2 regions of the Nocardioides sp. NBC_00163 genome follow, and region 2 is predicted to be linked to the other one. Evidence: predicted binding sites of a transcription regulator. Region 2 holds the regulator's gene; the other holds the start of a gene.

Region 1 (15,592 bases), 2.7 Mb from region 2:
CGCGGTAGGCGCGGGCGAGCTGGTAGTAGCGCTCCATGCCGCCGACCATGAGCAGCTGCTTGAACAGCTGCGGGGACTGCGGCAGGGCGTACCACGAGCCCGGCTGCAGGCGGGCCGGGACCAGGAAGTCACGAGCGCCCTCAGGGGTGCTGCGGGTCAGCGTCGGGGTCTCGATCTCGACGAAGTCGTGACCGGCCAGCACGTCGCGGGCGGCCTTGTTGGCCTTCGAGCGCAGGCGGATGGCGTTGCCGGGCGCGGTGCGGCGCAGGTCGAGGTAGCGGTGCTTGAAACGTACGTCCTCGCCGACCTCTACGTGGTCGTCGATCGGGAACGGGAGGGCCGCGGCCGCACTGAGGACCTCGAGGTCTTTGGCGACGATCTCGATCTCGCCGGTGGCGAGGTTGGGGTTGAGGTTCTCCTCAGTCCGAGCAACGACCTCGCCGGTGACCTTGATGCAGTACTCGTTGCGCAGGTGGTGAGCGATCTCCTCGTCGCGGACGACGACCTGGACCACGCCGCTGGCCTCACGCAGATCGAGGAACGCGACCCCGCCGTGATCGCGTCGGCGGCCTACCCAGCCGGCGAGGGTCACGGTCTGGCCGACGTGCTCGGCACGCAGGGTGCCGGCGTCGTGGGTGCGGATCACTTCTTCTCCTCGTTGTTCGCGACGACCTGGGGCTTCAGGTCGCTCTCGTTCTGCGGCGTCCAGGTGGCCGGGTCGGCCGGGACCTGGTCGCCGGTGCGGATGTCCTTGATCTCGTAGCCGCCTTCGGTGGTGAAGAGGACGTACGGGATGCCGCGGCGCTCCGCGAAGCGGATCTGCTTGCCGAACTTGGCGGCGTTGGGCGAGACCTCGCAGGCAACATTGTGAGCGCGCAGCTGCTGGGCCGCCGAATCGGCCTCGGCCCTGCTCTCCTCGTCGGCGACGGCGACCAGCACCGTGCTCGGGACCTTGCGGTCGCCGTCGAGCACGCCCTTCTGCACCAGGGGCACCAGGACGCGGCTCACGCCGAGCGAGATCCCGACTCCCGGGTAGGTGGTCTTGCCATCGCTGGCGAGCGCGTCGTAGCGGCCACCGGAGCAGATGCTGCCCAGCGTCTCGTAGCCGTCCAGGCGGGTCTCGAAGACGGTGCCGGTGTAGTAGTCCAGGCCCCGGGCGATGCTCAGGTCGGCCACGACCCGTACGGAATCGGTGTTGAGCGGCGCGGTCGCGGTGATCAGTGTGGCAAGCTCGGTCAGGCCCTCTTCGAGCAGCTCGCTCTCGACGCCGAGGGCACGGACCTTCTCCACGAAGGAGTCGTCGGTGGCGGTGATCGTGGCGAGCTCGAGACACTTGGCGGCCTGCTCGTCGGTCAGCCCCGCCTCGGAGACGAGCAACTTGCCGACCTCGTCGGCCGGCATCTTGTCGAGCTTGTCGATGAGCCGCATGGTCTCCTCGACGTCAGGGGCGCCGAGACCGGCGTAGAAGCCCTGGATCAGCTTGCGGTTGTTGACCTGGAGCGTGAACCCGGGCAGGAAGGTCAGCTTGCCGAGCGCCTCGAGCATGACCCGGGCGACCTCGACGTCGTGGTGGAACGGCAGCGTGTCGCGGCCGACGATGTCGATGTCGGCCTGCGCGAACTCGCGGAAGCGGCCCTCCTGCGGGCGCTCGCCTCGCCAGACCTTCTGGATCTGGTAGCGGCGGAAGGGGAACTCCAGCTTGCCGGCGTTCTCCAGCACGTAGCGGGCGAAGGGGACGGTGAGGTCGAAGTGGAGCCCCATCCCCTTGTCTCGGCTGCTGTCGTCCTCCTGCAGACGGCGTAGGACGTAGACCTCCTTGGAGGTGTCCCCCTTGCGCAGCAGCTGGTCCATCGGCTCGACGGCGCGGGTCTCGATGTTGCCGAAGCCGTGCAGCTCGAAGGTGCGGCTCAGGGTCGCGATGACCTCGCGTTCGACGGTGCGCTGGCTCGGCAGGAACTCCGGGAAACCGGAGAGCGGTGTTGGCTTGTTCATGGTGTGGTGATCAGGTCCTGAAGAAACGGGTTGGTGGCGCGCTCGCGCCCGATCGAGGTCTGTTCGCCGTGTCCGGGGAGCACCACGATGTCGTCGGCGAGGGGCAGTACCTTGGTGGTCAGGGACTGCAGCATCGTGGCGTGGTCACCGCCGGGGAGATCCGTACGCCCGATGCTGCCCGCGAAGAGCAGGTCGCCGGAGAACATCACGTCACTGACCTCGGCGTGGTCGGGGTAGGGAGTCCGGAAGGTGACCGACCCCTCGGTATGCCCGGGCGTATGGTCGATCAGGAAGCTCATCCCGGCCAGGTCGATGGCCTGGCCGTCGGTGAGCTCGCGGACGTCGTCGGGCTCCACGAAGTCGTAGGTCCCCTGCGGCATGCCGAGCAGCATCTGCGCCGACTCCGGCGAGATGCCCTGGAGCGGATCGGCCAGGAGGTGACGGTCGTTGGGGTGGATCCAGGCCGTCGAGTCGTACGTCCTGCTCACCGGGGTCACGGACCACATGTGGTCGACGTGGCCGTGGGTGAGGAGCACGGCGACCGGCTTGAGGCGCTGCTCCCGGACGATCTCCTCGATGCCCTTGGCGGCGTCCTTCCCGGGGTCGATCACGACACACTCGGTGCCCGGACCGGTGGCGGCGACGTAGCAGTTGGTGCCCCACGGACCGGCGGGAAAGCCTGCGATCAACACGAGAAACACCCTATCCAGCGGTACAGTGCAGCGCCGCATCGTGGCGTCTGACTACGATGGGCATCCCGAGGTGTGCCGGGACACCACGGGGACCTGCAAGTTGAGCCGACCGGGACTGTGACGAGCACGGTGTCCGGCGGGGGAGATTTCATAAGAGGTTAGCGCCTCATGCGAAGAGTAGGGACATTGTGACCAGCGAGCAGTGGGGTCGGGTCGAGGAAGACGGAACGGTCTATGTGAAGACCGCTGAGGGCGAGCGTTCCGTGGGGCAATACCCGGAAGGCACGCCAGAGGAGGCACTTGCCTTCTTCACCAACCGGTTCGACCAGCTCGCCTTCGAGGTCGAGCAGCTCGAGCGGCGCGTGCATGCGGGCAAGACGTCGCCCGACGAGGCGACCGCGGCGGTCAAGACCGTCGTGGAGAAGGTGACCGACGCCAACGCGGTCGGTGATCTGGCCTCGCTGGTGGCGCGGCTGGACGCTCTGGCGCCAGTCATCGCCACCCAGCGCGAGGCCCGTAAGGCCGAGCGGGCCGCGAAGGCGGCCGAGGCGAAGGTCGCCAAGGAGGCTCTCGTCGACGAGGCCGAGAAGCTGGCCCAGAGCAACGACTGGCGCAACGGTGCCAACCGGCTGCGTGAGCTGCTCGACCAGTGGAAGGCGCTCCCCCGCATCGACCGCGGGTCCGACGACGCGCTGTGGCGGCGCTTCTCGACGGCGCGCACCGCCTACACGCGTCGCCGCAAGGCGCACTTCGCCGAGCTCAACGCCCGGCGCGAGGACGCCAAGGTGATCAAGGAGCGGATCATCGTCGAGGCCGAGCAGCTCTCCACCTCCACCGACTGGGGCCCCACCGCCGGGCGCTACCGCGACCTGATGCGCGACTGGAAGGCCGCCGGGCCGGCCCCCAAGGACGTCGACGACAAGCTCTGGAAGCAGTTCCGGGCCGCCCAGGACGTCTTCTTCGGTGCCCGTGACTCGGCCAACGCGGCGCTCGACGCCGAGTTCGCGCAGAACGCCGTGGTCAAGGAAGGTCTGCTCGCCGAGGCGCAGGAGCTTCTCCCGCTGCTGGAGAAGGGCGACGACCTCGACGCCGTCAAGCGTTCCTTCCGGGACATCGCCGAGCGCTGGGACGAGGCCGGCAAGGTCCCGCGCGACCGCATCAAGGAGCTCGAGGGCGCGATGCGAAAGGTCGAGCAGGCCATCAAGTCCGCCGAGGACGACCAGTGGCGCAAGTCCGACCCGGAGAAGTCCGCTCGAGCCGACGACATGATCGCCAAGCTCGAGGAGGCCATCGCCCAGGTCGAGAGCGACCTCACCAAGGCCCAGGCCTCGGGTGACGCCCGCAAGATCAAGAGCCTCGAGGAGAACCTCGAGTCGCGTCGTCAGTTCCTCGAGATGGCCAAGCGCGCCAGCGCCGACTTCAGCTGACCCAACTCCGACTCGGCGCGTCTGTCCCACTCAGGCGCGCCGAGTCGGCGCGTTCTGACGCAGAATCCGTCCGAGTCGGCTCGTTATGACGAGCCGACTCGGCGTGCTATTTCGTCAGCTTGAGCCGACTCGGCGTGGGATCACGTGCCAGCGCCGCCGTAGTAGTCGCCCTTCCCGGAGTTGCGGATCTTCGCCTGGCGCACGTCGTTGTGGTCGACGGGTTTCCCTCCCTTGCCCAGGGCGGTCCAGACGATGCCTGCGAGGAAAAGTACGCCGCCGATGATGAGGATCCAGGTGAACATGCTGTGCTCCTCTCTCAGGCGCCCGAGTCGGCGCAGCTGTTTCACTGATAACGACCGAGTCTGGCCTGATGTCCCGTGATTGGGACATCAGGCGGTTGAGGGCTCAGAAGCCGAGGCCGCCAGAGCCGCCGTCGGAGCTGCCATGGTGCTTTGTTCCGTAGTATTCGGCCTTGCCCAGGGCCTGACCCCTGTTCCTGTTCGCCGCAGCCTCGTCGACGCCTCCCGACGACTTTCTCACCGCCAGCCACACGACGGCGCCGACGATCACGACGCCTGCAGCAATCAGAAACCATGTGAACGGGTCCACGAGATGCTCACTTTCTCATTGGGTGACGCGGTAGGCGTCGAAGACGCCGGGAACGGTGCGTACCTGCTTCAAGACGGTGTCCAGGTGCTTGGAGTCGGCCATCTCGAAGGAGAAGCGGGACTTCGCGACGCGGTCGCGAGTGGTGGTCAGCTGGGCCGAGAGGATGTTCACGTGGGCGTCGGAGAGCGCCATCGTGATGTCGGACAGGAGCCGGGCCCGGTCGAGCGCCTCGACCTGGATGTTGACCAGGAAGACCGAGTTGGAGGTGGAGCCCCACTCGACCTCGAGCAGGCGCTCGGGGTGGGAGCGGAGCTCGGCGGCGTTGGTGCAGTCGGTGCGGTGGACGGAGACTCCCCCGCCCTTGGTGACGAAGCCGAGGATGTCGTCGCCGGGCACCGGTGTGCAGCACTTGGCGAGCTTGACCCAGACGTCCGGGGAGCCCTTGACGATCACGCCGGCGTCGGAGTTGGCGGTGGAGACCTTGCCGTGGCGCCTGCGGCCGACGTTGATGGCCTCGGCGAGGTCCTCGGCGGCACCGTCGTCGCCGCCGTGGTCCTCGATGACGCGGCGTACGACCGCCTGGGCAGAGAGGTGGCTCTCGCCGACCGCGGCGTAGAGCGCGTCGACGTCGGCGAGGTCGAAGTGGTCGGCGGCGAGCATGAGCGACTCGCGCGACATCAGCCGCTTGAGGGGCAGGCCCTCCTTGCGCATCAGCCGGGCGATCGCGTCCTGGCCCTTCTCGATGGCCTCGTCGCGGCGCTCACGGGTGTGCCACTGCCGGATCTTCGCCTTCGCCCGGTTGGACTTGACGAAGGAGGTCCAGTCGCGCGACGGACCGGCGTTGGGCGACTTGGAGGTGAAGACCTCGACGACGTCGCCGCTCTCCAGGGTCGACTCCAACGGCACCAGACGGCCGTTGACCCGGGCACCGATGGTCTTGTTGCCGACCTCGGTGTGGACGGCGTACGCGAAGTCGACCGGGGTCGCGTCGGCGGGCAGGGCGATCACGTCGCCCTTGGGCGTGAAGACATAGACCTCGGTGCGCTTCATCTCGAAGCGCAGCGACTCCAGGAACTCGCCGGGGTCGTTGACCTCCGACTGCCAGTCCATGAGCTGTTTGACCCAGCTCATGTCGTTGTCCATCGGCCGGTCGGTGTCGACACCGGCGCGGCCGTCCTCCTTGTACTTCCAGTGCGCGGCGACGCCGAACTCGGCGCGGCGGTGCATCGCGAAGGTGCGGATCTGCAGCTCGACCGGCTTGCCCTGCGGGCCGATCACAGTGGTGTGCAGCGACTGGTACATGTTGAACTTCGGCATCGCGATGTAGTCCTTGAAGCGCCCCAGGACGGGGTTCCACCGCGAGTGCAGGATGCCGAGGACGGAGTAGCAGTCGCGCTCGTCCTCGACCAGGATCCGGATGCCGACCAGATCGTTGATGTCGGAGAAGTCCTTACCGCCGACGATCATCTTCTGGTAGATCGAGTAGTAGTGCTTCGGTCGACCGGTGACGGTCGCCTTGATCCGGGCCTCGTGCAGGTCGCGCTCGACCTGGTCGATGACCTGGGCCAGGAACTTCTCCCGCGACGGGTTGCGGTCGGCGACGAGGCGGACGAGCTCGTCGTACATCTTCGGGTAGAGGGTCGCGAAGGCGAGGTCCTCCAGCTCGAACTTGATGGTGTTCATGCCGAGCCGGTGGGCCAGCGGCGCGTAGATGTCGAGGGTCTCGCGAGCGCTGCGCTCCTGGCTCTTCTGCGGGACGTAGCGCAGCGTACGCATGTTGTGCAGGCGGTCGGCGAGCTTGATCACCAGCACCCGGATGTCGCGGGACATCGCCACGACCATCTTGCGGATCGTCTCGGCCTGCGCGGAGTCGCCGTAGGTGACCTTGTCGAGCTTGGTGACGCCGTCGACGAGGTGGGCGACCTCCTCACCGAAGTCCCGGGTGAGCTCCTTGAGCGTGTAGGGCGTGTCCTCGACGGTGTCGTGCAGCAGCGCCGCCACCAGGGTCGGCTCGGTCATACCGAGCTCGGCGAGGATCGTGGTCACCGCGAGCGGGTGGGTGATGTAGGGGTCGCCGCTCTTGCGCATCTGCGTGCCGTGCAGGCGCTCGGCGGTGACGTACGCCCGCTCCAGCAGGGCCAGGTCGGCCTTCGGGTGGTTGGACCTCACCGCCCGGAACAGCGGCTCCAGCACAGGATTGCCCGGCGTGCCGCGGCCGCCGATCCGGGCCAGGCGCGCACGGACGCTGCGGCCCGACGGGGCCGGGCCACTGCTCTCCCGCGCCTCGATGTTGTGCGCACGAGGCTGCGCGACGATGCGATCCTCTGCCATAGTCAGAGTCTACCGGCCCGACCCGGAGCGTTGGCTAGGACGACACTTGCGGGTTGGACACTTGCGGGCCACCTGCTAGCTGGTGAGCAGTGCGTGCACCGGCGTGTCCGGCAGCTTGCTGCGCGGGTCGAGGAAGCCGAGCTCGAGCAGGACCGAGACGCCTACGACGACACCGCCGCAGCGCTCGACGAGCTCGATCGTGGCCGCCGCGGTGCCACCGGTCGCGAGGACGTCGTCGATGACCAGCACCCGCTCCCCCGGCGCGACCGCGTCGGTGTGGATCTCCAGGGTGGCCTCGCCGTACTCCAGCGAGTAGGAGACCGCGTGGGTCTCGCGGGGCAGCTTGCCGGCCTTGCGGACGGGCACGAAGCCGACGCCGAGGTGCAGGGCCGCGGGGGCGCCGAGGATGAAGCCTCGCGACTCCATGCCGAGCACCTTGGTGACGGTCACGTTGCCGTCGGCGTCGCGCGCCGGAGCGGCGAGCGCCTCGACCACCTGGCTGAAGCCCGCGTGGTCGGCCAGCAGCGGGGTGATGTCCTTGAACCCGACACCCGGCTCCGGGAAGTCGGGAACGTCGGCGACCAGCCGCTCGAGGGTCTCCTCGAGCGACCGGCCACCAGCGGCCGTCTCGGAGACAGTCACTTCCGCTTCGACCTCGACTCGCGCTTCGGCTGCGGGCGCCCGGCGGCGCCGCTGTCGGAGACCGAACGGTGCTGGTCGGGTACGTTGCGGCCCCGGCCGGTCGCGTTGCGGTTGGGGCTGGTGCCCCGGCTCACGCCGGCCTCGTGAAGGTCCTCGGAGGGGGCGTCGCTGAGCTCGTCCGGCTCGTCGCCCTCCGCGACCGGCATGCCCTCGTCGAAGACCGGCACCGCGGCGTACTTGTCGGCTTCCTTCATCCGGGCGGCGGCACGCTTGTCGGCGTCGACGATGTCCTTCTCCTTCGACTTCAGGTGCACCAGCAGCGGGGTGGCGATGAAGATCGAGGAGTAGGTGCCGACGGCCATACCGACGAAGAGAACCAGGGAGATGTCCTTCAGCGAGGACGTGCCCAGCTGGACCGCGCTGACGTAGAGGATCGCGACGACCGGCAGCAGACCGATGATCGAGGTGTTGATCGAGCGGACCAGAGTCTGGTTGATCGCCAGGTTGGCCGCGGCGGCGTAGGTCTGCTTCTTCTGCGACAGGTTGCGGGTGTTCTCCTTGACCTTGTCGAAGACCACCACCGTGTCGTAGAGCGAGTAGCCGAGGATCGTCAGGAAGCCGGTGACCGTTGCCGGAGTCACCTCGAAGCCGATGATCGCGTAGACGCCGACCGTGATCACCACGTCGTGGAGCAGCGCGACGACGGCCGCGACCGACATCTTCCACTCCCGGAAGTAGATCCAGATGAACAGGACCACGCCGACGAGGAAGATGCCCAGCGCGAGGGCTGCCTTGGAGGCGACCCGCTGGCCCCAGCTGGGACCGATGCCGGTGCGGCTGATGTCGTCCTCGGCCACGTCGGCGGTCTTGGTGATCGCCTCCATGATCGAGTCGTCGGCCTCGGAGTTGTCGGGGATGGCCTTGGTCTCGATGACGATCGACTTGCCACCGGCCGTACGCACCGTGGCGCCGTCGGCGGCCTCGACGGCCGTGTCACCGACCGCCGCGCGCAGGTCGTCGGCCAGCTCCTGGTCGGCCTGCGCGACGGTCACGGTGTAGCGCGTGCCGCCAGTGAAGTCGATGCCGAGGTTGATGCCCTGGAGCGAGACGCCCAGGACGACGGCGACGAGCACGACCGCGGAGACGGCGTACCAGAGCATCCGGCGACCGACGAAGTCGAAGGACTTCTCGCCGGTGTAGAGCTCCTTGCCGAGCCGCGAGATGGAGAACTTGCTCATCAGGCCTTGCCTCCGACCAGAGTGGTGCCCTTGGGCGTGGTGCCCTTTGGGGCGTCGACGGTGCCGATAGCGCGCTGGTCCATGCCGGAGAGCACGTGGCCCTTGTTGAAGAAGCCCCAGCCGGCCATCAGCTTGGTCATCGGGTGGGTGAACCAGAAGAACACCAGGACGTCGATGATGGTGGTCAGGCCGAGCATGAAGGCGAAGCCCTTGACCTCGTTGGTCGCGAAGACATAGAGCACGAACGCGGCCAGGAACGAGACACCGTCGGAGGCCAGACACGTGTTTCGGGCGCGCGGCCAGGCCGTGTCGACGGCCACCCGCATCGAGCGTCCCTCACGCATGTCGTCACGCATCCTCTCGTAGAGGATGATGAAGGAGTCGGCGGTGATGCCGATACCGACGATCAGACCGGCCACGCCCGGAAGGTCCAGGGTGACGCCGGCGGTCTCGCTGAGCAGCAGGATCATCCCGTACGTCATCGCCCCTGCCACAACCAGCGAGCCGATCACCACGATGCTCATCGCGCGGTAGTAGAGGATCGAGAAGATCACCACGAGGATCAGGCCGACGAGGCCGGCCCAGAGTCCGGCGGTGAGCTGGTTGCCGGCCAGGGTCGGGCCGATGACCCGGGTCTGGATGCCGTCCTCGGGGAAGTCGAGCGGCAGCGAGCCGTACTTCAGGTTGTTGGCCAGCGCGGCGGCGGACTCCTGAGTGAAGTCGCCGCTGATCTGGGCGCCTCCGCTGATCCGCGAGTCGGCGGTCGGGGCCGAGATCACCTTGGCGTCCAGGACGATCGCGAACTGCTCGCCGGTGCCGGCGATGGCGCCGGTGGTGTCGGCGAAGACCTTGTTGCCCTCGGACTTGAAGTCCAGGGTCACCACGTAGTTGGCCTGCTGCTGCGGGATGCCGTAGGAGGCCTCGCTGATCTCGGTGCCCTCGATGACGGCAGGCGTCAGCAGGTAGGGGACGCCGTCCTCGTCACAGGTCAGCAGCGGCTTTCCGGGGATGTCCTCGGCCGGCTCGGCGCCGGGAGCGGGGCAGGTGAAGGAGTTGTAGGCGGTCGCCCACTCCTGCGGCACGTTGCGCATGAACTCGACCGCGTCGTCGACCTTGACGACCTCGTTCTCGTTCTGCTTCTCGGGCTCGGCGCCAGCCGAGGCCGACGGGCCGGCGCTCGGGTCGGCGCTCTCGGAGGCCTTCTCGGACGACTTCTCGGAAGCGCTCGCGGTCTCGGAGGCGGTGGCGGTCTCGCCACCGAACGCCGCGCGCGGCGAGGTGCCCGGCACGGTGCCGGCCGAGGGGTCCTCGACCATCGAGCCGCTGGGGTCCGCCGCGCCGCAGGGCTTCTGCGGGCTGCAGGCGACCAGACGGAAGCGGAGCTTCGCGGTCTGGCGGACGCGCTCGGCGGTCTCCTGCTGCACCTTGCCGGTGCCGGGGATGGAGACCTTGATGACGTCGTTGCCCTCGGTGGTCACTCGGCCGCCGGTGATGCCGGAGCCGTTGACGCGCTGGTCGATGATCGACTTGGCCTCGTCGAGGCTCTCCCTCGGGACCGATCCGCCCTCGGAGTTCTCCGCGGTCATCGAGATCTCGGTGCCGCCGCGCAGGTCGAGGCCCAGCTCGGGCTTCCAGGTGCCGGCGAACGCGATGCCGCCGAACATGATCGCAATGGCCAAGAAGAGCAGTGCGAGTGTCCGGCCGGGGCGCGCTGTCTTGCGTGCCATGTGTTGGTCAGTCCTTCTTGTCGAGGTCCACGATGACGTTCTCGGCGCCCTCCGGGGTCTCGTCGGCCTTGGCCTCGACCTCGGGCTCCTCGGCGGCGTTCTCGTCGATCTCCTCGGCAGGCGCCTCGGTGACCTTCTGGGCCACGGCCTGACGCACGACCTGGATGACGACGCCGTCGGCGATCTCGACCTTGATGTTCGTCGTGGTCTCCTCGACCTCCGTCACCGTGCCGAAGAATCCGGCGGTCAGCATCACCCGGTCACCCGGCTGGAGGTTGAGCTGGAGCTCACGAGCCTGCTTCGCACGCTTCTGCTGCGGCCTGATCAACAGGAAGTAGAACAGGACGATGATGACGATAAAAGGAAGGAATTCCACGGGGGTTCGGCTCCGACAGTCTGAGTGGTCACCGGCAGGCGCACGGCGACGTGCAAGTCTAACCAGGCACCTGGTTGAGACTGTGAATCAGGCCTCATCCCAGAGCGTTTCCTTGGACCAGGCCGCAGCCTCGGCGTTGGCCGGCACCGGCAGCCCGAGGTGCTCCCATGCGGCCGGGGTCGCGACCCGGCCACGCGGCGTACGTGCCAGGAAACCGGACCGCACCAGGAACGGCTCGGCCACCTCCTCGACCGTCTCCCGCTCCTCCCCCACGGCGACGGCGAGGGTGGAGATGCCGACCGGGCCGCCGCCGAACCTCCGGCACAGGGCGTCGAGGACGGCCAGGTCGAGGCGGTCCAGGCCGAGCGGGTCGACCTCGTAGAGATCGAGCGCCTTCTCGGCGATCTGCTGGGTGACCGTGCCGTCGGCCTTGACCTGGGCATAGTCGCGTACGCGACGCAGCAGCCGGTTGGCGATCCGCGGAGTGCCGCGGGAGCGGCCGGCGATCTCGGAGGCGCCGTCGTCCTTGAGGGTGACGTCGAGCAGGCCCGCGGAGCGGCGCACGATCAGCTCGAGGTCGGCCGGGTCGTAGAGCTCGAGGTGGCCTGTGAAGCCGAACCTGTCCCGGAGCGGGCCAGGAAGAAGGCCGGCCCGCGTGGTCGCGCCGACCAGCGTGAACGGCGGTAGGTCGATCGGGATCGCGGTCGCGCCCGGGCCCTTGCCGATGATCACGTCGACCCGGAAGTCCTCCATCGCCAGGTAGAGCATCTCCTCGGCGGGGCGGCTCATCCGGTGGATCTCGTCGACGAAGAGAACCTCGCCCTCGTTGAGCCCGCTCAGGATCGCGGCCAGGTCGCCGGCGTGGGTGATCGCCGGACCGCTCGTGATCCGAAGCGGCGCCGACATCTCGGCCGCGATGATCATCGCGAGGGTGGTCTTGCCGAGGCCTGGCGGCCCGGAGAGGAGTACGTGGTCGGGGGCTCGCTCACGCTGCCGCGCCGCCTCCAGGACGAGGCCGAGCTGCTCGCGGACGCGCTGCTGGCCGATCAGCTCGTCGAGGGTCTTCGGGCGCAGCGCGGCCTCGACGGCACGGTCGTCGCCGTCGGCCTCGGCGATGGTGAGCGACGAGAAGTAGTCCTCCTCGGCCCGGTCCAGATCGTCCTCGTGCATGGGTCCTTATGCCTTCGAAAGGGTGCGCAGGGCCGCCCGGAGCAGCAACGAGATGTTGGCCTGGTCGCCGGCCTCGGGCTCGATCGCGGTGACCGCCTTGTCTGCGTCCCGGGCGTTGTAGCCCAGGCCGACGAGGGCCTCGGCGACCTGGTCGCGCCACGGCGCCGCTGCGGTGGCGCGCGCCGGGACGGAGGCGGTGCCGGTCGGTGCGCCGATCCTGTCCTTGAGCTCCAGGATGATCCGCTGGGCGCCCTTCTGGCCGATGCCGGGAACCTTGGTGAGGGTCTTGGCGTCCTCGCCCGCGATGGCCAGACGGATGCCGTCGGGCGAGAGGACGGCGAGCATCGCCTGGGCGAGCTTCGGGCCGACACCGGAGGCGGTCTGGAGGAGCTCGAAGAGAGTGCGCTCGTCGGTGTCGGTGAACCCGAAGAGGGTCAGCGAGTCCTCGCGCACGACCAGGCTGGTCGGCAGGTGAGCCTCCTCGCCGGTCCGGAGCGTGGCCAGCGTGTTGGGCGTGCAGAGCAGCTCGATCCCGATGCCGCCGACCTCGACGACGGCGGTGGAGAGACTGACTGCGGCGACCTTGCCGCGCACGGACGCGATCATCGGCGTACCTTCCCTGCCGCGGCCACCGCGGCTTCGATGCGGTTCTGGGCGCCTCCGCGCCACTGGTGGGTGATGGCCAACGCGAGCGCGTCGGCGGCATCGGCAGGCTTCGGCGGGGTCGGGAGCCGCAGGATGCGGGTCACCATCGCGGTCACCTGCTGCTTGTCGGCCCGGCCGTTGCCGGACACGGCGGCCTTGACCTCAGAGGGCGTGTGCAGGGCTACCGGCAGTCCGCGCCGGGCGGCGCAGACCATGGCGAGGCCGCTGGCCTGGGCCGTACCCATGATCGTGGAGACGTTCGAGCGCGCGAAGATCCGCTCGATCGCGACCGCGTCGGGCCGGTGCTCCTCGATCCAGGCGTCGATGCCCTTCTCGATGCTCACCAGCCGCTCCCAGACGGGAAGATCGGAGGACGTACGGATCACTCCGACGTCCACCATCGACAGCGGCCGACCGAGCGACCCGTCGACCACGCCCATCCCGCACCGGGTCAGGCCCGGGTCGATCCCAAGCACCCGCATCAGCACCTCCATCGAACGTCTGTTCGTAGCGTACCGGCATCGCTGGTCGAGCCGCCGGAGCCCCTGGGCGGAGGCGTGTCGAGCGTTGTATCGAGCTTGTCGAGATGACCAACACGGTCCTCTGTCCGCTCGACAGAACCGTGTTGGTCTCGACACGGATTCGCTCGTTCCTCACGAATCCGGCTCGACCAGCGAGCCGCTCAGGCGTCGACGGTCTCCATGACCTCGTCGGGGATGTCGGCGTTGGAGAAGACGTTCTGTACGTCGTCGAGGTCGTCGACGGCGTCGATGAGCTTGAAGACCTTCCCGGCGGCCGAGGCGTCGGCGACCGGGATGTCCATGCTCGCGACGAACTGGACCTCGGCGGAGTCGTAGTCGATGCCGGCGTCCTGCAGCGCGGTGCGGACCGCGACGACGTCGGACGGGTCGGAGACGATCTCGAAGGACTCACCGAGGTCGTTGACGTCCTCGGCACCCGCGTCGAGGGTGGCCTCGAGGAGGTCGTCCTCGGTGATCGTGTTGCCCTCCTGCGCCTTGGCCACGACGACGACGCCCTTGCGGTCGAAGAGTCGCGAGACCGAGCCCGGGTCGGCCATGGTGCCGCCGTTGCGGGTGACCGCGGTGCGCACCTCCATGGCCGCCCGGTTGCGGTTGTCGGTCAGACACTCGATGAGGAGCGCGACCCCCTGGGGGCCGTAGACCTCGTACATGATCGTGTCGTAGCTGACCCCGCCGCCGTCGAGCCCACCACCGCGCTTGACCGCGCGGTCGATGTTGTCGTTGGGGACCGACTGCTTCTTGGCCTTCTGGATCGCGTCGAAGAGGGTCGGGTTGCCCGTCGGATCGGGGCCGCCGGTCTTGGCCGCGATCTCGATCGTCTTGATGAGCTTGGCGAAGAGCTTGCCGCGCTTGGCGTCGATCGCCGCCTTCTTGTGCTTCGTCGTTGCCCACTTGGAGTGGCCGCTCATCTGGAAACCGTCCTTTGCCCCGCGTCGTCGCTGATGCTTGTCGTGCCACCACCGGAAGACGTCACAGGGCAGCAGGTCTCCATTCTAACTACCTGCAGTGCGTCACCGTCAGCAGCAGGTATCCAGGAACAGCCGGTGCAGCCGGTCATCGGCGTTGACCTCGGGATGGAAGCTCGTCGCCATGAGCTGGTTCTGACGTACGGCGACGGGGTGCTCCCCCACGCTCGCCAGGACCTCCACGCCCGGGCCGATCTGCTCGACCCAGGGCGCCCGGATGAAGACGCCGTGGACCGTGTCGTCCAGCCCGGTGACAACGAGGTCGGTCTCGAACGACTCCGTCTGCCGCCCGAACGCGTTGCGCCGGACGGTGATGTCGAGCCCGCCGATGGTCTCCTGGCCCTGGGCCGCGTCGAGCAGCCGGTCGGCCAGGAGCACCATGCCGGCGCAGGTGCCGAGCGCCGGCATCCCGCCCCGGACCCGCTCCCGAAGCGGGTCGAGCAGATCGAACGTACGCGCCAGGCGCCACATCGTCGTCGACTCACCGCCGGGGATGACGAGCGCGTCGCACGCGTCGAGCTCCTCCCGGCGGCGTACGGATGTGTGTTTCATCCCCAGGCGGTCGAGGGCGGCGAGGTGCTCGCGGACGTCGCCCTGGAGAGCGAGTACGCCGACTGTCGTCACCAGCCGCGCTCCGCGAACTGGATCGACCTGGCGGGCTCGTCGACGTTGATGCCGACCATCGCCTCGCCGAGGCCGCGGGAGACCTTGGCGACGACGTCGGGGTCGTCGTGGAAGGTGGTCGCCTTGACGATCGCCTCGGCGCGCTGGGCCGGGTTGCCGGACTTGAAGATGCCGGAGCCGACGAAGACACCCTCGGCGCCGAGCTGCATCATCATCGCGGCGTCGGCGGGGGTCGCGATGCCGCCGGCGGTGAACAGGACGACCGGGAGCTTGCCGTTCTCGGCGACCTCCTTGACCAGCTCGTAGGGAGCCTGGAGCTCCTTGGCGGCCACGTAGAGCTCGTCCTCGGCGAGGGCGCCGAGACGGCGGATCTCGCGGCGGATCGTACGCATGTGGGTGACCGCGTTGGACACGTCGCCGGTGCCGGCCTCGCCCTTGGAGCGGATCATCGCCGCGCCCTCGGTGATGCGGCGCAGGGCCTCGCCGAGGTTGGTCGCGCCGCACACGAACGGCACGGTGAAGGCCCACTTGTCGATGTGGTTCTCGTAGTCGGCCGGGGTCAGCACCTCGGACTCGTCGATGTAGTCCACCCCGAGGCTCTGCAGCACCTGG
Region 2 (15,592 bases):
CCAGGGTCGAGCCCTGCTTGCCGAGCTTGAGGAAGACCTCACCGAGCTCGCCGTCGGCGTGGGCACCGGAGGTCATGTAACCCTCGGCGCCACCGACCGTGAAGGAGGTGGTGCGCGAGACGCGGGACTTCGGCAGGCGCTTGCGGGTCGGCGCGTAGACGATCTTCTCGATGATCTTCTCGATGACCTCGGGCTCGACCTCGGCCTCAGCAGCCACGGCGGCGGTGGAGAGACCCTGGTCCTTCTTGGCGCTCTCCGACTTGCCGTCGGCCAGCGGCTGGCCGACCTTGCAGTTGTCGCGGTAGATCGCGGTGGCCTTCAGGCCCAGCTTCCACGACTCCATGTAGACCTGCTCGATCTCCTCGACCGTCGCGGTCTCGGGCAGGTTGACGGTCTTGGAGATCGCACCGGAGAGGAACGGCTGGGTCGCCGCCATCATGCGTACGTGGCCCATCGGCTGCAGCGCACGCTTGCCCATCGCGGTGTCGAAGACCTCGTAGTGCTCCTGGCGCAGGCCGGGGGCGTCGATGACGTGGCCGTGCTCGGCGATGTAGGCGACGATCGCCTCGATCTGCTCGGGCTGGTAGCCCATCTTCTTCAGCGCGCGCGGGATCACCTGGTTGACGATCTGCATCGAGCCGCCGCCGACGAGCTTCTTGAACTTGACCAGCGAGAAGTCGGGCTCGATGCCGGTGGTGTCGCAGTCCATCATGAAGCCGATGGTGCCGGTCGGAGCGAGCAGCGAGGCCTGGGCGTTGCGGAAGCCGTTGACCTTGCCGATCTCGACGACGTCGTTCCACACGCGGGTCGCCGCGTCGATGATGTTGCGGTCGACCGGGTTGATCGAGCGGACCGCGTCGTTGGCGGCCTGGTGCTTGCGCATGACCCGCTGGTGGGCCTCGGCGTTGCGGGCGTAACCGGCGTACGGCCCGACGACACCGGCCAGCTCGGCCGAGCGCTTGTAGCCGGCACCGGTCATCAGCGAGGTGATGGCGGCGGCCATCGTGCGGCCACCCTCGCTGTCGTAGCCCAGACCCATCGCCATCAGCAGCGCGCCGAGGTTGGCGTAGCCGATGCCGAGCTGGCGGTAGTCGCGGGTGGTCTCGCCGATCGCCTCGGTCGGGAAGTCGGCGAAGCAGATGGAGATGTCCATCGCGGTGAAGACGACCTCGCAGGCCTGCTGGAAGCGCACGGCGTCGAAGGTGTCGTCGTCCTTGAGGAACTTCAGCAGGTTCAGCGACGCCAGGTTGCAGGAGGAGTTGTCCAGCGACATGTACTCCGAGCACGGGTTGGAGCCGGTGATCCGGCCCGTCTCCGGGTTGGTGTGCCAGTCGTTGATCGTGTCGTCGTACTGCAGACCCGGGTCGGCACACTCCCACGCGGCGATCGAGATCTTGCGGAACAGCTCGCGGGCGTCGATCTCCTCGATGACCTCACCGGTCGTACGCGCCCGGAGGCCGAACTTCTTGCCCTCCTCGACGGCGCGCATGAACTCGTCGGAGACGCGCACGGAGTTGTTGGCGTTCTGGTACTGCACGGACGAGATGTCCTTGCCGCCCAGGTCCATGTCGAAGCCGGCGTCGCGCAGTGCGCGGATCTTGTCCTCCTCGCGCGCCTTGGTCTCGACGAACTCCTCGATGTCGGGGTGGTCGACGTCGAGCACGACCATCTTCGCCGCGCGGCGGGTGGCGCCACCGGACTTGATGGTGCCCGCGGACGCGTCGGCGCCGCGCATGAAGGAGACCGGGCCGGAGGCGGTGCCGCCGGAGGACTTCAGCAGCTCCTTGGAGGAGCGGATGCGGGAGAGGTTGAGACCGGCACCGGAGCCGCCCTTGAAGATCAGGCCCTCCTCCTTGTACCAGTTCAGGATCGAGTCCATGGAGTCGTCGACCGAGAGGATGAAGCAGGCCGAGACCTGCTGGGGGGACTCGGTGCCGACGTTGAACCAGACCGGCGAGTTGAAGGCGAAGTGCTGGTTGACCAGCAGCCAGGTGAGCTCACGGCCGAAGAGGTCGGCGTCGGCGTCGGAGGCGAAGTAGTCGTTCTCCTTGCCGGAGGCGACGTAGGTGTTCACGACCCGGTCGATCAGCTGCTTCAGGCTCTGCTCACGCTTCTCGGTGCCGAGCGCGCCGCGGAAGTACTTGGTCGTCACGATCGTCGAGGCGTTGATCGACCAGAAGTCGGGGAACTCCACGCCGGTCTGCTCGAAGACGGTCGCGCCGGTCTTCCAGTTCTTCTGGACGACGTCGCGCCGCTCCCAGGTGATCTCGTCGTAGGGGTGGACGCCCTCGGTGCTGAAGATCCGCTCGATCTTCAGCCCAGCGCCTGCCTTCGCCGATGCCTGTGCCTCTGCTGCCGTGTCTGTCATTTCGTTCCCCCTGTTGTCATCGATCGCTGTGCCGTACTGCTGGTCGGTGCTGATGGTGGAGTCCTTGCTCTGTTCTATCTGTTTCCGCTGGCTGTGCCGTTGATTGGCCCGAGCAGGTCGCTTCCCCACGGCCTGCCCGGGCCGGTCTATGTGTCCCGTGGGACCTAGTCGGAGCCCACTGGGGCCTCGACCGGATGTTCTGCCTCGAAGTCCTGGACTTCCCGTTCCGTACGCAGCATCTGGATCTCACGCTCGAAGTCCTCCACCGACCCGAAGGCCCGGTAGACGCTCGCGAAGCGCAGGTACGCCACCTCGTCGAGCTCGCGCAGCGGCGCGAGGATCGCCAGCCCCACCTCGTTGCTGGGAACCTCGGCCAGCCCCTGGCTGCGCAGCGCCTGCTCGACCTCCTGGCCGAGGCAGGCGAGCTGGTCCTCGGTGACCGGCCGGCCCTTGCATGCCTTGCGTACGCCGTGCACCGCCTTGTCGCGGCTGAACGGCTCCGCTGCGCCGGAGCGCTTGGCCACCATCAGCTGCATCTGCTCGACGGTCGTGAACCGCTTCCCACATTCCTGGCAGACCCGGCGGCGCCGGATCTGGCCACCGTCCTCGGCCACGCGGGAGTCGAGCACCTTGGTGTCGCTGTGTCGGCAGAACGGACAGTGCACGGTAGAGCCCCTCTCGTGAGACCTGTGGATCCAGGCCGTCTCATTGGCGGCCCGAGCCTGTGGAACCTGTGGATATGAGCGTGAGTCCCTGTGGAACAACACCCCCATCGCTGTGGGCCATCCGCCCGTTCATGTGAACTAGATGTGGATAACTACAGCGGTGTAACTACTAGATGTAGTGGTAACCGTACGCCCGCCCCCACGACGATGCAAGCGAGCGTCGGGTTTACCCGCGTGCCCGGCGTGTCGCCGGTCAAACACCGAAAGATTCCGGTTCAGCGGCGACGGACTGGCCTGGATGAGTAAGAATGACCCCCGTGACAAACATCTCCGGAGGAAATCGCGTCGGGTCGCGGAGAGGCACGCGCCCCAGAAGCGGTCCCCGGCCACCTTTCATCTTGCCTGCGATCGCGACACTGGCCTTCCTCGTCATCTGGGGAGTGCTCGTGTGGGTCGCCGTCGGTTTCGGGGCCGACGCACGGGGAGGCGATTCCGGCGCCTGGGCGAAGCTCGCCATCGCGGCGGTCGTTGCAGTCGCCTGCCTCTTCCTGACCTTCACCTTCGCCGGGAAGGCCTGGCGGGCCTTCTCCGGCTCCCCCACCACGCCACCCACCGACGACTACGCCGGAAGCCACTCCAACGCCTACGTCGAGGAGCAGGACTACTCGGCCCCGGCCTACGCCGACCAGGCCTACCCTGAGCAGGCTTACCCGGAGCAGGACTACTACGGCACCGGCTCCTACGGCTACGACGACACCGGCTACGGCCGGCACAGCTCCGACACCGGGAGCCAGCCGCCCTACGGCGACACCTCGAACCGCTCGGCCTACACCGACACCGGCTCCCAGTCGCCGTACGGCTACCCCAGCAGCGATCAGGGCTACGGCAACACCGGCAGCCGGGCCGCCTACGGCGCATCGTCCTACCAGCCGCCGACCAGCCCGCCGCCCACCCCACAGCCCTACTACTCGAGCCCGCCGACACCGACGTCGACGCCGCAGAGCACTCCGGGGTACGGCTCGCAGGGATACGGCACGGACAGCTACCCCACTCAGCAGGCGGGCTCCCCGCAGTATCAGTCCGGCGCCTACCAGACCCCGACCGGCTACGGCCAGACCGGCTCGCGGGCTCGACTGACCCAGGACCCCGCCGCAACCCAGGCGATGCCCTCCCAGCGTCAGCCCCAGGACCCGCCGGTCGAACCGGACGACGAGTGGCCGCCGCGGCACGGCACTCGCAACAAGCAGTGGCCGCCGGCCGAGCCGGACAGCCCCTACCGCGGGCGCCACTGACCCGACGCAGCGAGAGTGCTGCAGACGCTTCCCATCGTCTGCAGCACTCTCACTCTTTTTCCCGGTAGCCGGCCGCCAGGGTCGAAGGAGCAGCCGGACATCTGTGCGGCGCCTAGGGCGCGGTCGGAACGATCAGCGTCTGTCCGGACACGAGCATCGAGGACTCGAGACTGTTGAGCTCCTTGATCCTCTGCTCCATCTCCCGAATCGAGGAGTCGGTGCCGGCGACGGCCTTCGAGGAGATGTCCCAGAGCGTGTCGCCATCGCCGACGACCATCGCGTGGGCGGTGGAGGAGGGACTTTTGTCGGCACCGTTCTCCACGGCGAACGCCACCTTCGCCCCGATCAGCGCGATCCCGAAGAGCACGACGAGCGCGAATGCGAACACGACGACTCGTCCGCGACGAGTGAGTCGCACGGTCGAGCGACGCACCTCCGGCGCCGGACGCGGTGGCTCGGCTACGGGCAGCACATAGACTGTTGCACTCATCTCACGGCCTCCTGATCACCAGTCTCTCGATCACGTGTTCGATCGAGCACATGTTCGAAGGTAGATCACGTGTTCGAACAACGCAAGTAGCGACCCCAAGAATTTTCGAACGCCGACACGCGCCGACCACGAGGTCGAACAAATGTTTGATGTCGTGGTGCCAGAGGGACTAATGTGGTGACATGACCACGCAGAAGACAGGCACCGGATCAGGCGGTTCGAAGAAGAGCCGCGTCCGCGAGCTGCCCGACGGGCCGCCGGACGCGACCGGGCTCACGCCGCGTCAGCAGCGCATCCTCGCTCACCTGCGCGACAGCATCGAGCAGCGCGGCTACCCGCCCAGCATGCGCGAGATCGGCGCCGCGGTCGGGCTGACCAGCACCAGCAGCGTCGCCCACCAGCTCCGCGCGCTGGAGCAGCGTGGTCTGATCCGCAAGGACCCGAAGCGACCGCGCGCCCTCGAGGTCTTCCTCCCGGAGGTGATGGCCCACCGCAAGGCCATGTCCGGCGAGGAGCCCGAGTCGACGATCACCGCCGAGGCCGACATCAACCCCAACCCCGACGCCGCCATGGTCCCCCTGGTCGGGCGGATCGCGGCCGGTGGCCCGATCCTGGCCGAAGAGACCTCGAGCCAGCAGAGCATCGAGGACGTCTTCCCGCTGCCCAAGCAGCTGGTCGGCAACGGCGATCTCTTCCTGCTCTCGGTCTCCGGTGACTCGATGGTCGACGCGGCGATCTGCGACGGCGACTTCGTGGTCGTGCGCCAGCAGCCGACCGCCGAGAACGGCGAGATCGTGGCCGCGCTGATCGACGGCGAGGCCACCGTCAAGACGCTCTCCCGCAAGGACGGCAAGGTCTGGCTGCTGCCGCACAACGCTGCGTACGAGCCGATCGACGGCACCCACGCGACGATCCTCGGCAAGGTGACGGCGGTCCTGCGCAGCCTCTGAGTCCTGCGCCACCTCCCGGAACGAGTCCGGGAACACTGCGTGAAATCCAGCCGCCGGCCCATGACAGGGCCGGCGGCTGCGTCGTTCCCTACAGCGTGACCCAGACGCAGATCGACCGCCGCACCCTCATCGCCGCCGGGCTGGCGACCGCCGCGGGAGCGGGAGCCATCGCGCTCCCTGAGCCCGGCGAGGCCGCCAGCGGCTCGCTCAACCACTTCCAGCACGGCGTCGCCTCCGGCGACCCGCTCCCGGACCGCGTGGTCATCTGGACCCGGGTCACGCCAACGACGGACGCGACTCCCGGGTCCGGGCAGGGCGAGGAGGTCCTGGTCCGCTGGGAGGTCTCGCCCACCGCGGACTTCGGCCGCGTCACCGCGAAGGGATCCCAGCAGACGGGTCCCGACCGCGACCACACCGTGAAGCTCGACGTCACCCGCCTGGCGCCGGAGAGCTGGTACTTCTACCGCTTCACCTACAACGGCCAGACCAGCCGCGTCGGCCGCACCCGCACCGCTCCGGCCGCGGACGCGGTCCCGGAGAACGTACGTTTCGGGGTGGTCTCCTGCTCCAACCTGCAGGCCGGCTGGTTCGCGTCCTACCGCCACCTGGCCGCCCGCGACGACCTGCACGCGATCCTCCACCTGGGCGACTACCTCTACGAGTACGGCCCCGGCGAGTACGGCTACGGCATGGCCAACGAGGACGTCCGGCCGCACGAGCCGGCCCACGAGATGCACACGCTGGCCGACTACCGGATCCGGCACGCGCAGTACAAGCGCGACGTCGACCTCTCCGCCGCCCACGCCCGGCTGCCCTGGATCGTCACCTGGGACGACCACGAGTCGGCCAACGACGCCTGGCTGCTCGGCGCCGAGAACAACGAGCCCGGCGAGTACGACTGGATCGACCGCAAGACCAACGCCAACCAGGCCTACGACGAGTGGATGCCGCTGCGCGTCGATGGCACAGCGACGGTGGAGACCGACGGCCATCTCCACGACCGCATCTACCGGCGGCTGCGTTTCGGCAACCTGCTCGAGCTGAGCATGCTCGACCTGCGCTCCTACCGCTCCCAGCAGGTCGCCCGCACCGACCTCGCCGGCGTCGACGACCCCGACCGCACGATCACCGGCGACGAGCAGCTGGAGTGGCTCAAGGACGGCCTGCTCACCGACGCTCAGTGGAAGATCGTCGGCAACCCGGTGATGATCGCGCCGGTCACCTTCGGTGCGCTTCCGAAGAGCCTGATCACCCCGGTCAACGACGTCACCGGCCTGCTGCCCGACAACGGCATCGCCTACAACGTGGACCAGTGGGACGGCTACACCGCCGACCGCACCGAGCTCTTCGAGCACATCCGCAACAACGCGATCACCGACACCGTCTTCGTCACCGGCGACATCCACTCAGGTTGGGCCTGCGACCTGCCGTACGACTCCGCCGTCTACCCGCTCGGCAAGACCGCCGGAGTGGAGTTCGTCGCCACCTCGGTGACCTCGAACAACCTCAAGGACATCCTCGGTGCGCCGCGCCGTTCGGTCAGCCTGACGGTCGAGAGCATCATCAGGACCGCCAACCGCCACGTCCGCTACCTCAACTTCGACGACCACGGCTTCTCCGTCCTCGACGTGACCCGCAACCGCGCCCAGATGGACTGGTACGTCATCGGCGAACGCAAGGACTCCAATACTGCCGCCACCTGGACCAGGTCGTACGCCACCGCAACCGGAAGCAACAGGCTCCATCACGTCACGCAGCCCGTCTAGGCCATGTCCTAGGCCGTGTCCGCCGGACACAGCGGCACTCTGCGCTTAGACTGCCCAGGTCTGTCTTCCCGAACGTCTGGTATCTCATGCGAAACATTGCCCGCCGGATCAACCGTAAACAACGATCCCTCGTCTTGATCGCAGGCATGGTCGTCGCGACGTTCGTCGCCACCATGCCCGCAACCGGTTCGACGCCGGCGACCTCGGTGAGGACCGGCGGTGACACCAGCGCCGAGCAGCCGGTGACGGAGAAGGCGGCCCGGGAGGCGCTCGCCGCGGCCAAGAAGGTCAAGCGGAACCAGTCGGTGCGCGGCACCCGGCAGGTCGTGCCCGGGCGGCACGTCGCCGGCCGGCCCGACGCGACCATCGCGCTGACCGACCTGTGGAACGCCAAGGATGCCCTGGACGGCTCCAACAAGGCCGCCGCGCGGGAATTGCTCGCCCGCCCGCGCACCGCGGCCCAGACCTGCAGCGACGCGGTCTGCGTCCACTACACGCCAGGCAAGGGCGGCGACCGCGCCTCGACGACGTACGCGACCCAGGTCCGTGACGTGGTCACGAAGGTCCACAACCTCTACGTGCAGGCGGGCTACCGCAAGCCCGCCGCCGACAAGGCGGTCACTCCGGGCAAGGTCGACATCTACCTGGAGAACCTCTACGACGAGGGCTACTACGGCTACTGCGCGCCCGAGACTAAGGTCTCCAAGACCGCCGCGACGGCCTACTGCGTCCTGGACAACGACTACGCCACCAGCGAGTACGGCTCGTACAACACGCCCACCGAGAACCTCCGTGTGACCGCCGCTCACGAATACTTCCACGCCGTCCAGTTCGCCTACGACGCCGGCGAGGACCGCTGGATGATGGAGTCCACCGCGACCTGGGTCGAGGACGAGGTCTACGACAGCATCAACGACAACCGGCAGTACCTGGGCTACGGCCAGCTCGAGGACCAGCGCAAGCCGCTGGACAACTCCTACGCCTCCAACCTCGGCATCTACGGCAACTGGATCTTCTTCCGCTACCTCTCCGAGCGCTTCGCCAGGGAGCGGGGTGGCCTGCCGGCCGTGGTCCTCGATATCTGGAACCGAGCCCCGTCGACCTACTCCACCCTCGCCATCCGCCGGGCGCTCGCCGACCGCGGCACCACCCTGAAGACGCAGTACACCCGCTTCGCCGCCGCCAACCTGGCACCCTCGAAGACCTACAGCGAGGGCGGCGCCTACTACGCGCCGGTCTACGACGGCCGCACCGCGCTGCCCGCCAAGCGACAGACCGTCGACGGCAAGTTCACGCTGAAGCACCTCACCTACGCCTCGCAGCGTCTGGTCCCGAAGAAGGTGGGCAAGGGCTGGAAGCTGCGGGTGAAGGTCGACCTGGCCCGACCCAGCGCCAACGCCGCCGTGGTCAGCATCTTCCGCACCGACGGCACCCGCGGCGTCTACTACCTCAAGCCCAACAGCAAGGGCATCGCCACCAAGACCATCGAGGGCTTCTCCTCGAAGCGGATCCGCAAGGTCGAGGTCACCTTCGCCAACGCGAGCAGCAACTTCAAGTGTGGCCAGGGCACCGCGTTCTCCTGCCACGGCGTCGCGACCCCCGACAAGGCCACCCACCGCTGGTGGGCGAAGACCTACCGCTGACCCAACCCACGCCGAGTCGGCTCGTCTTGACGAGCCGACTCGGCGTGCATTTCGGTCAGGCCGAGGCCATCTCCGAGAGCCGCTTGAGGGCCTTTCGTACAACGTCGGGGTCGGTGGTGGCCCACATCGGCGGCAGGCTGGCCTTGAGGAATCCGCCGTAGCGGGCGGTGGCGAGGCGGGCATCCAGGACGGCCACGACGCCACGGTCGGTGGTGGTGCGGATCAGCCGGCCGGCGCCCTGCGCGAGCAGCAGCGCCGCATGGGTGGCGGCGACCTGCATGAACCCGTTGCCGCCGGCCTTGTCGGCCGCCTGCTGCCGGGCCGACATGAGCGGGTCGTCGGGCCGCGGGAACGGGATCCGGTCGATGATCACGAGCTGGCAGGTGTCGCCGGGGACGTCGAGGCCCTGCCACAGCGACAGCGTGCCGAAGAGCACCGTGTGCGGGTCGGCGACGAACTGCGCGGCGAGTTCGGGCAGCTGTGCGTCGCCCTGGGCCAGCGTGGTCAGGTGAGGCAGCTTCTGGCGCACGACCTCGGCGGCGGCCTCGGCGGCACGACGGGACGAGAAGAGCCCGAGCGTACGTCCGTCGGCGGCGTCGACGAGGTCGACGATCTCGTCGAGGGTCTTGGCGCCCATGCCGTCGCGCCCGGGAGGAGGCAGGTGGCGGGCGACGTAGAGGATCCCCTGCTTGCCGTAGTCGAACGGGCTGCCGACATCTAGGCCGATCCACGGCAGCACGTCATCGGTACGCTGCGCCGCGGCGCCCACCGCGGTGCGCTCCTCCGCCTTGAGCCCGAGGGATCCGGCCACGGGGCCGAAGTCGCCGCCGAGCTTGAGGGTCGCCGAGGCGAAGACGACAGTCTTCTCGGTGAGCAGCTTCTCGCGCATCTGCGCCCAGACCTGCAGCGGCGCGACACAGAGCCGGGGCGGGATCCGGTCGCCGCCCTCGTTGAGCCAGATCACGTCGTGCTCCGACGCGGCGGCCATCCGCTCGGCGGTGGTGAAGACCTCCTGCAGGCCGCCCTTGGCCTGTTGGAAGCCGGGGTCGGCGCCCTCGGAGTCCTTCGGCTTCGGCAGCGCGGAGATCGCGGACCGAGCGGCATCGCGCACCAGCACCAGGGCGTCCGAGACGACCTCGGGCAGCGTGATCAGCCGGCCGGGTGAGGTCTCGTTGATCGCCGCGCGCAACGCGTCGGACGCATCGGCGAGGTCATCGGCCTCGGAGCCCTCGATGTGCTTCTGGGCCCGCCGGGCGGCCCGCTCCACCTCGGCCGCGGTCAGCTCGTCGGTCGCCGCCTGGGTCACCCGGGCGACGAGCTCATGGGCCTCGTCGATCACGACGGCGTCGTACTCCGGGATCATCGGCACGCCCTCGATCGCGTCGATCGCGAGCAGGGAGTGGTTGGTGACGATCAGGTGGCTCTTCTGGGCCTTGTCCTTGGCGACCTCGGCGAAGCACTCCTCGCCGAAGGGGCACTTGGCCGCGCCGAGGCAGTCGCGGTGGTTGACGGAGACCTGGCGCCACTCGCGGTCGGTGTGGCGGGGCGCGGAGTCGCGCTCGCCGCTGCCGCCCTTCTCCGCCTGCTTCTCGGCCCAGCCGCGAAGCTCGAGGACCTTCTCCGCCATCGGGCCCAGCGGGACGTCGACCAGGGTGCCCTGGTCGTCGGGGGCGCCCTCGCGCACCCGGTGGAGACAGGCATAGTTGGAGCGGCCCTTGAGGACGGCGTAGGACGCGTCGATGCCGGGGCGCGAACCGATCGCCTTGACCAGGCGCGGCAGGTCACGCTCGACGAGCTGGTGCTGCAGCGCCAGGGTCGCGGTGGCGATCACGACCCGGCTGTCGTGGAGCAGCGACGGGACCAGGTAGGCCAGCGACTTCCCGGTGCCGGTGCCGGCCTCGACCAGCAGGTGCTCCTCGTCGGCCAGGGCCTGGGCGACCGCGTCGGCCATCAGCACCTGACCCTCGCGGGTGGCCCCGCCGAGGGTCGCGACCGCATCCGCCAAAGCTTCACGTACGGGCGTCTGGGAGGCGGTCTCGGTTACGGTCACCCGGGCCACTTTAGCCGTGGGCGGGGACAGTCTCCGATCGGCTCTCCGCGATCCGGCGGGCGACGATCTCCCCGAACTGCATGTGGCCCGCCACCGTCAGGTGGGTGTTGTCCGCGAGCATGGGCAGTTCGAGGTCGAAGACGTTGATGTACGTCACCCCGTACTCCGCCGAGACCCGCCGCATCATCTTGTTGACGACCCTGATGGCCTTGGCGCGGGAGTTCACCTTGGGCGCGCTGAGCACGATCACCTCATGGCCCTTCAGCTCGTCCAGGGTGGCCCGGAAGCCCTTCTCGACGTCGTCGAGATCGCTCTTGGAGTCGTTGATGCCGCCTTCGAGCACGACCAGGTCGGCCCCCTGCGCCACCGCGTCGGGGACACGCTCGGGGAACGAGATCGGGCCGCACCGCTCCATCAGCTCGTGCGAGTAGCCGGTGCCGCCGAAGCCGGAGACCCGCACCTCGCCGTCGAGATAGCGCGGCCAGGAGAGCCCGGGGTCGTCCAGCCCGAAGCCAGAGGCCCAGGAGTCACCGATCACCACGACCCGCTCGCCTGCTCCGGTCACCACGGAGGCGCGGGTCACCGACTCGGCGGCCAGCCGGGTGCACAGGTCCTGGGTCACCTCGGCCTCGTGGTTCGCCTTCTGCCCTGGGAGGGCGGCGTCGTCCTGGCTGCCACAGCCCGCGAGCGTGGCCACCAGGACAGCACCAGCCAGCGCGCTCACGATCGTGGCGCGCGCCGCGTGGCGTACCTCTGTCCGCATCCCTGCCCTCTCCGAGACTGATCGTCCCAAGTGTGCGGGACGATCCTGGCATCACCAATCTCGAAACGCCGGATCAGAGTGCGCGCTCCGCGCTCAGTTCGTGTACGCAGCCAGCTCGCCGGCCAGGTCCGCGTTGGCGCGGCCCTTGACGACGGTGCCTTCGGCGGTGTGCTCGAGGTGGTCGATCTCGCCGTGCTGGTGGATCCGGTTGACCAGGTCACCCCGCTCGTAGGGAACCAGCGCGGAGAACTCGACGCCCGGCCGCGGCAGGTCGGTCTCGACGGCCTTGATGGCCGCGTCGATGCCCTCGCCGGTCTTGGCCGAGACCGCGACCGAGTGAGGTTCGGCGCGCAACAGCCTGGCGATCACCAGCGGGTCGGAGATGTCGGCCTTGTTGATCACGACCAGCTCCGGCACCTCGCTGGCACCGATCTCGGCGAAGACCTCACGCACCGCCGCCAGCTGACCCTCGGGGTCGGGGTGGGAGCCGTCGACGACGTGCACGACCAGGTCGGCGTCGGCGACCTCCTCCAGCGTCGAGCGGAAGGCCTCGACGAGCTGGTGGGGCAGGTGACGCACGAAACCGACGGTGTCGGACATCGTGTAGACCCGCCCGTCCTCGGTGGTGGTGCGGCGGGTGGTCGGGTCCAGGGTCGCGAAGAGCGCGTCCTCGACGAGCACCCCGGCACCGGTGAGCCGGTTGAGCAGCGACGACTTGCCGGCGTTGGTGTAGCCGGCGATCGCGACCGCCGGGATGTGGTGGCGCTTCCGGTCGGCACGCTTGGTGTCGCGGGTGCCCTTCATCGCCTTCAGCTCACGGTTGAGCTTGGCGATCTTGGTGTTGATCCGGCGGCGGTCGGTCTCGATCTTGGTCTCACCGGGACCACGGCCACCGATACCGGCACCACCGGCGACGCGGCCACCGGCCTGGCGGGACAGGTTGCCACCCCAACCACGAAGCCGCTGCTTCATGTAGCTGAGCTGGGCGAGCTCGACCTGTGCCTGGCCCTCGCGGGACTTGGCGTGCTGGGCGAAGATGTCGAGGATCAGCGCGGTCCGGTCGACGACCTTGACCCCGGTGCGGTCCTCGAGGTTCCTGAGCTGGCTCGGGGCCAGCTCGCCGTCGGCGATCACGGTGTCGGCGCCGGTCGCGGCGACGATCTCCTTGAGCGCCTCGACCTTGCCGCGTCCGATGTACGTCGCGGGGTCGGGCGCCTGGCGACGCTGGTAGATCGCCTCGAGCACCTCCGAGCCGGCCGTCTCGGCGAGGAGCGCGAGCTCGGCCAGGGAGTTCTCGGCGTCGGTCTGGGTGCCGCCGGCCCACACGCCCACGAGCACCACTCGCTCCAGGCGAAGCTGGCGGTATTCGACCTCGGTGATGTCCTCGAGCTCGGTGCGCAGGCTGGCGACGCGCTTGAGCGCGTGCCGCTCGGCGAGCTCCATGGCACCGACGGTCGGGTCGATGTCTTCGGGATCCTCGTCGGCATAACCCGACTCGCTGTACCCAATTTCTTGGTTGTCGTCGAGCGCGTCCCAGTCCTCGGTGGCCTCGAGCTCGTCAGCGAGTGAAAAATCGTGTGCGTTGTTCGTCATATACCAACAAGGATACGGCGCCGCACCACCCGGGGGACAATGCTTATCCACAAGCCCGATCCGGGGCCGGTCTCAGCGTTGCCCGAGCGCCTCTCGAAGGACCTGCCCGACGTCCTCCGGCCGATCGGCGACGTACGCGGCCCCGCCGGTCGCATCGGCGATCGCCTGCAGCGTACCGAGGTCGGCGTCGGCGGTGATCCCGATCCCCAGGACGCGGACCGGCCGCCGTGGGTCGGAGGCAGCCTCGAGCTGGCGTACGAGCTCGGCCACGTCGATCGAGTCGGGGTCGTCGTTGGTGCCGTCGGTGAAGAGGAGCACGTCGTTGGAGGCCAGCGGGTCGTAGGAGGCGACCGCGGCCTGATAGGCCGCCAGGGCGGTGTCGTGCAGGGATGTGCCGCCGCCGGTGCGCGCGGTGAGACCGGCGATCTCCTCGGTCAGCTGCGCGCGCTGGTTCTTCGAGGCCAGCTGACGGGTGGGGACGAGCACCTTGTGGTCGGCTCCCAGCGTGCCCTCGGTCTTCTCGGAGAAGGCCCAGAGCCCGATCGCGGCGCCGCCGGGAAGGAGATCGACGGCCTCCGAGGCCGCCTCCTGGGTGAGCTGGAGGCGGGTGGTGGCGCTGTCGGGAGCGGTCGGCCACGCCATCGAGCCGGAGACGTCCATGACCGCGATCGCCCGGGTCGGCCGAAGCCTGGCGCTCCACTCCGAGGCCGTCTCCGCGACCGCGGCCGAGTCGACGCGGGTGTACGCGCCCACGTTGGGCGCCGGTTTGCCGGCTCCGGTGGTGCGGAACCCGGCCTGGGTCAGCGCGGTGTCGGTGGCACCGCTGTCGAGCACCCTGGCGAAGCTGGTGATCGAGGCGGCGATCGAGTTTCGGCGCGAGGCGTCCGCGGTGATCAGGACCGGGTAGTCGAGGACCACCGTGCCCTCCTTCGGGGCACTGGCCTTCAACGTCGGCGCGTACGTCGACCACTGCTGCTCGCTGGTCGCGGTCACTCCGCCCATGACCGTCTGCAGCTCGGCCAGGCGTCCCGAGTCGGTCGGCCCGGCGCCCTCCTCGCCGGAGGCGAGCCGCTCTGCGAACGGCTCCAGCTTGGCCTCGCTCTGGGGCTTCCCCCGGCTCGCGACGGCCGTGCCGAGAGCGCTCATCATCCGCTGAGGGTCGCCCATCAGCAGGTCGTCCTCGGCGAAGGCCTCGGCGTACGAGGTGCGGGTGAGCCCGTCGCCGGAGACGAGCACGACCGGCGAGGAGGCCATCGAGTCCCGCAGCGTCACCGGCTCGGCGGCCGGGTCGACCCGGTCCAGCCAGACCGAGGAGTCGGGGATCCACACATCGGGGAGATCGCCGTCGAGCGCCAGCGGCGCAAGGACCTGGTCGGCCTTCGCCGACTCCACCTCGATCTGGCCACAGCCGGCGTCCTCGAGGATGTTGCCCACTGCGGTCGCCGCCTCGGGAGCCACCGCGACCGTCATCTCCGGGCCGAGACAGGTCCGGTCGTCGGTCGAGTCCGCGTTGCCGTTGGCGACCAGCGCGGTCGCGATCAGGCACACGGCCAGTACGCCGGCCGCACCGGCGATCACCCCGATCGTCTCCCGCGTCAGTCGTGGCTCGCGCGGGGGCTCGCCCGTTCCCGCCGGCCCCGTGGGCTCGTCGGACTCGATGATCGCGAGCGCTTTCGACGTACTGGTGTCCGCCTTATCGGACATGCGAACTCCTTGCTCCGACATTCCGCGGAGCGGTCTGAAACTGTCCGCGGCTGGCGCACACATTAGCGGTGCGCCAGCCGTCGGGGTACATCTTGCCTTCAGTTACTTCGGTGGCATCCGGATGCCACCGTCGACGCGGATCGTCTCGCCGTTCATGTAGTCGTTGGTCAGACACTCCACGACCATGCTGGCCAGCTCCGCCGGCTCACCGAGCCGGTGCGGGAACAGCACGCTCTCGCCGAGCTTGGCCTTGAACGCCTCCGACTCCGGGCCCTCGCCGTAGATCGGGGTGTCGATCAGCCCCGGGG

Evidence for each region. Region 2 encodes LexA, which represses DNA repair genes until DNA is damaged. Its sites were predicted from a motif close to TCGAACANNTGTTCGA; they were not measured.
Region 1: ruvC (crossover junction endodeoxyribonuclease RuvC) is a predicted target of LexA. The motif match lies at 13,343-13,358, and genes of this name have one in related genera.

Annotation. Positions count from the first base shown of each region.
Region 1 is NZ_CP108155.1:456,010-471,601, forward strand. Features, by position in the region: gene aspS (aspartate--tRNA ligase) at 1-646, opposite strand, end outside; gene hisS (histidine--tRNA ligase) at 643-1,992, opposite strand; gene OG801_RS02250 (MBL fold metallo-hydrolase) at 1,989-2,684, opposite strand; gene OG801_RS02255 (DUF349 domain-containing protein) at 2,873-4,111, shown strand; gene OG801_RS02260 (hypothetical protein) at 4,252-4,413, opposite strand; gene OG801_RS02265 (hypothetical protein) at 4,517-4,720, opposite strand; gene OG801_RS02270 (bifunctional (p)ppGpp synthetase/guanosine-3',5'-bis(diphosphate) 3'-pyrophosphohydrolase) at 4,736-7,051, opposite strand; gene OG801_RS02275 (adenine phosphoribosyltransferase) at 7,127-7,693, opposite strand; gene secF (protein translocase subunit SecF) at 7,690-8,931, opposite strand; gene secD (protein translocase subunit SecD) at 8,931-10,658, opposite strand; gene yajC (preprotein translocase subunit YajC) at 10,666-11,034, opposite strand; gene ruvB (Holliday junction branch migration DNA helicase RuvB) at 11,122-12,204, opposite strand; gene ruvA (Holliday junction branch migration protein RuvA) at 12,211-12,810, opposite strand; gene ruvC (crossover junction endodeoxyribonuclease RuvC) at 12,807-13,331, opposite strand; gene OG801_RS02310 (YebC/PmpR family DNA-binding transcriptional regulator) at 13,532-14,299, opposite strand; gene pdxT (pyridoxal 5'-phosphate synthase glutaminase subunit PdxT) at 14,408-14,980, opposite strand; gene pdxS (pyridoxal 5'-phosphate synthase lyase subunit PdxS) at 14,977-15,592, opposite strand, start outside.
Region 2 is NZ_CP108155.1:3,874,447-3,890,038, reverse strand. Features, by position in the region: gene OG801_RS18685 (vitamin B12-dependent ribonucleotide reductase) at 1-2,368, opposite strand, end outside; gene nrdR (transcriptional regulator NrdR) at 2,533-3,033, opposite strand; gene OG801_RS18675 (hypothetical protein) at 3,432-4,325, shown strand; gene OG801_RS18670 (LysM peptidoglycan-binding domain-containing protein) at 4,438-4,815, opposite strand; gene lexA (transcriptional repressor LexA) at 4,998-5,765, shown strand; gene OG801_RS18660 (alkaline phosphatase D family protein) at 5,861-7,531, shown strand; gene OG801_RS18655 (MXAN_6640 family putative metalloprotease) at 7,666-9,174, shown strand; gene OG801_RS18650 (ATP-dependent DNA helicase) at 9,230-11,224, opposite strand; gene OG801_RS18645 (SGNH/GDSL hydrolase family protein) at 11,235-11,987, opposite strand; gene hflX (GTPase HflX) at 12,081-13,580, opposite strand; gene OG801_RS18635 (VWA domain-containing protein) at 13,653-15,284, opposite strand; gene OG801_RS18630 (SDR family NAD(P)-dependent oxidoreductase) at 15,387-15,592, opposite strand, start outside.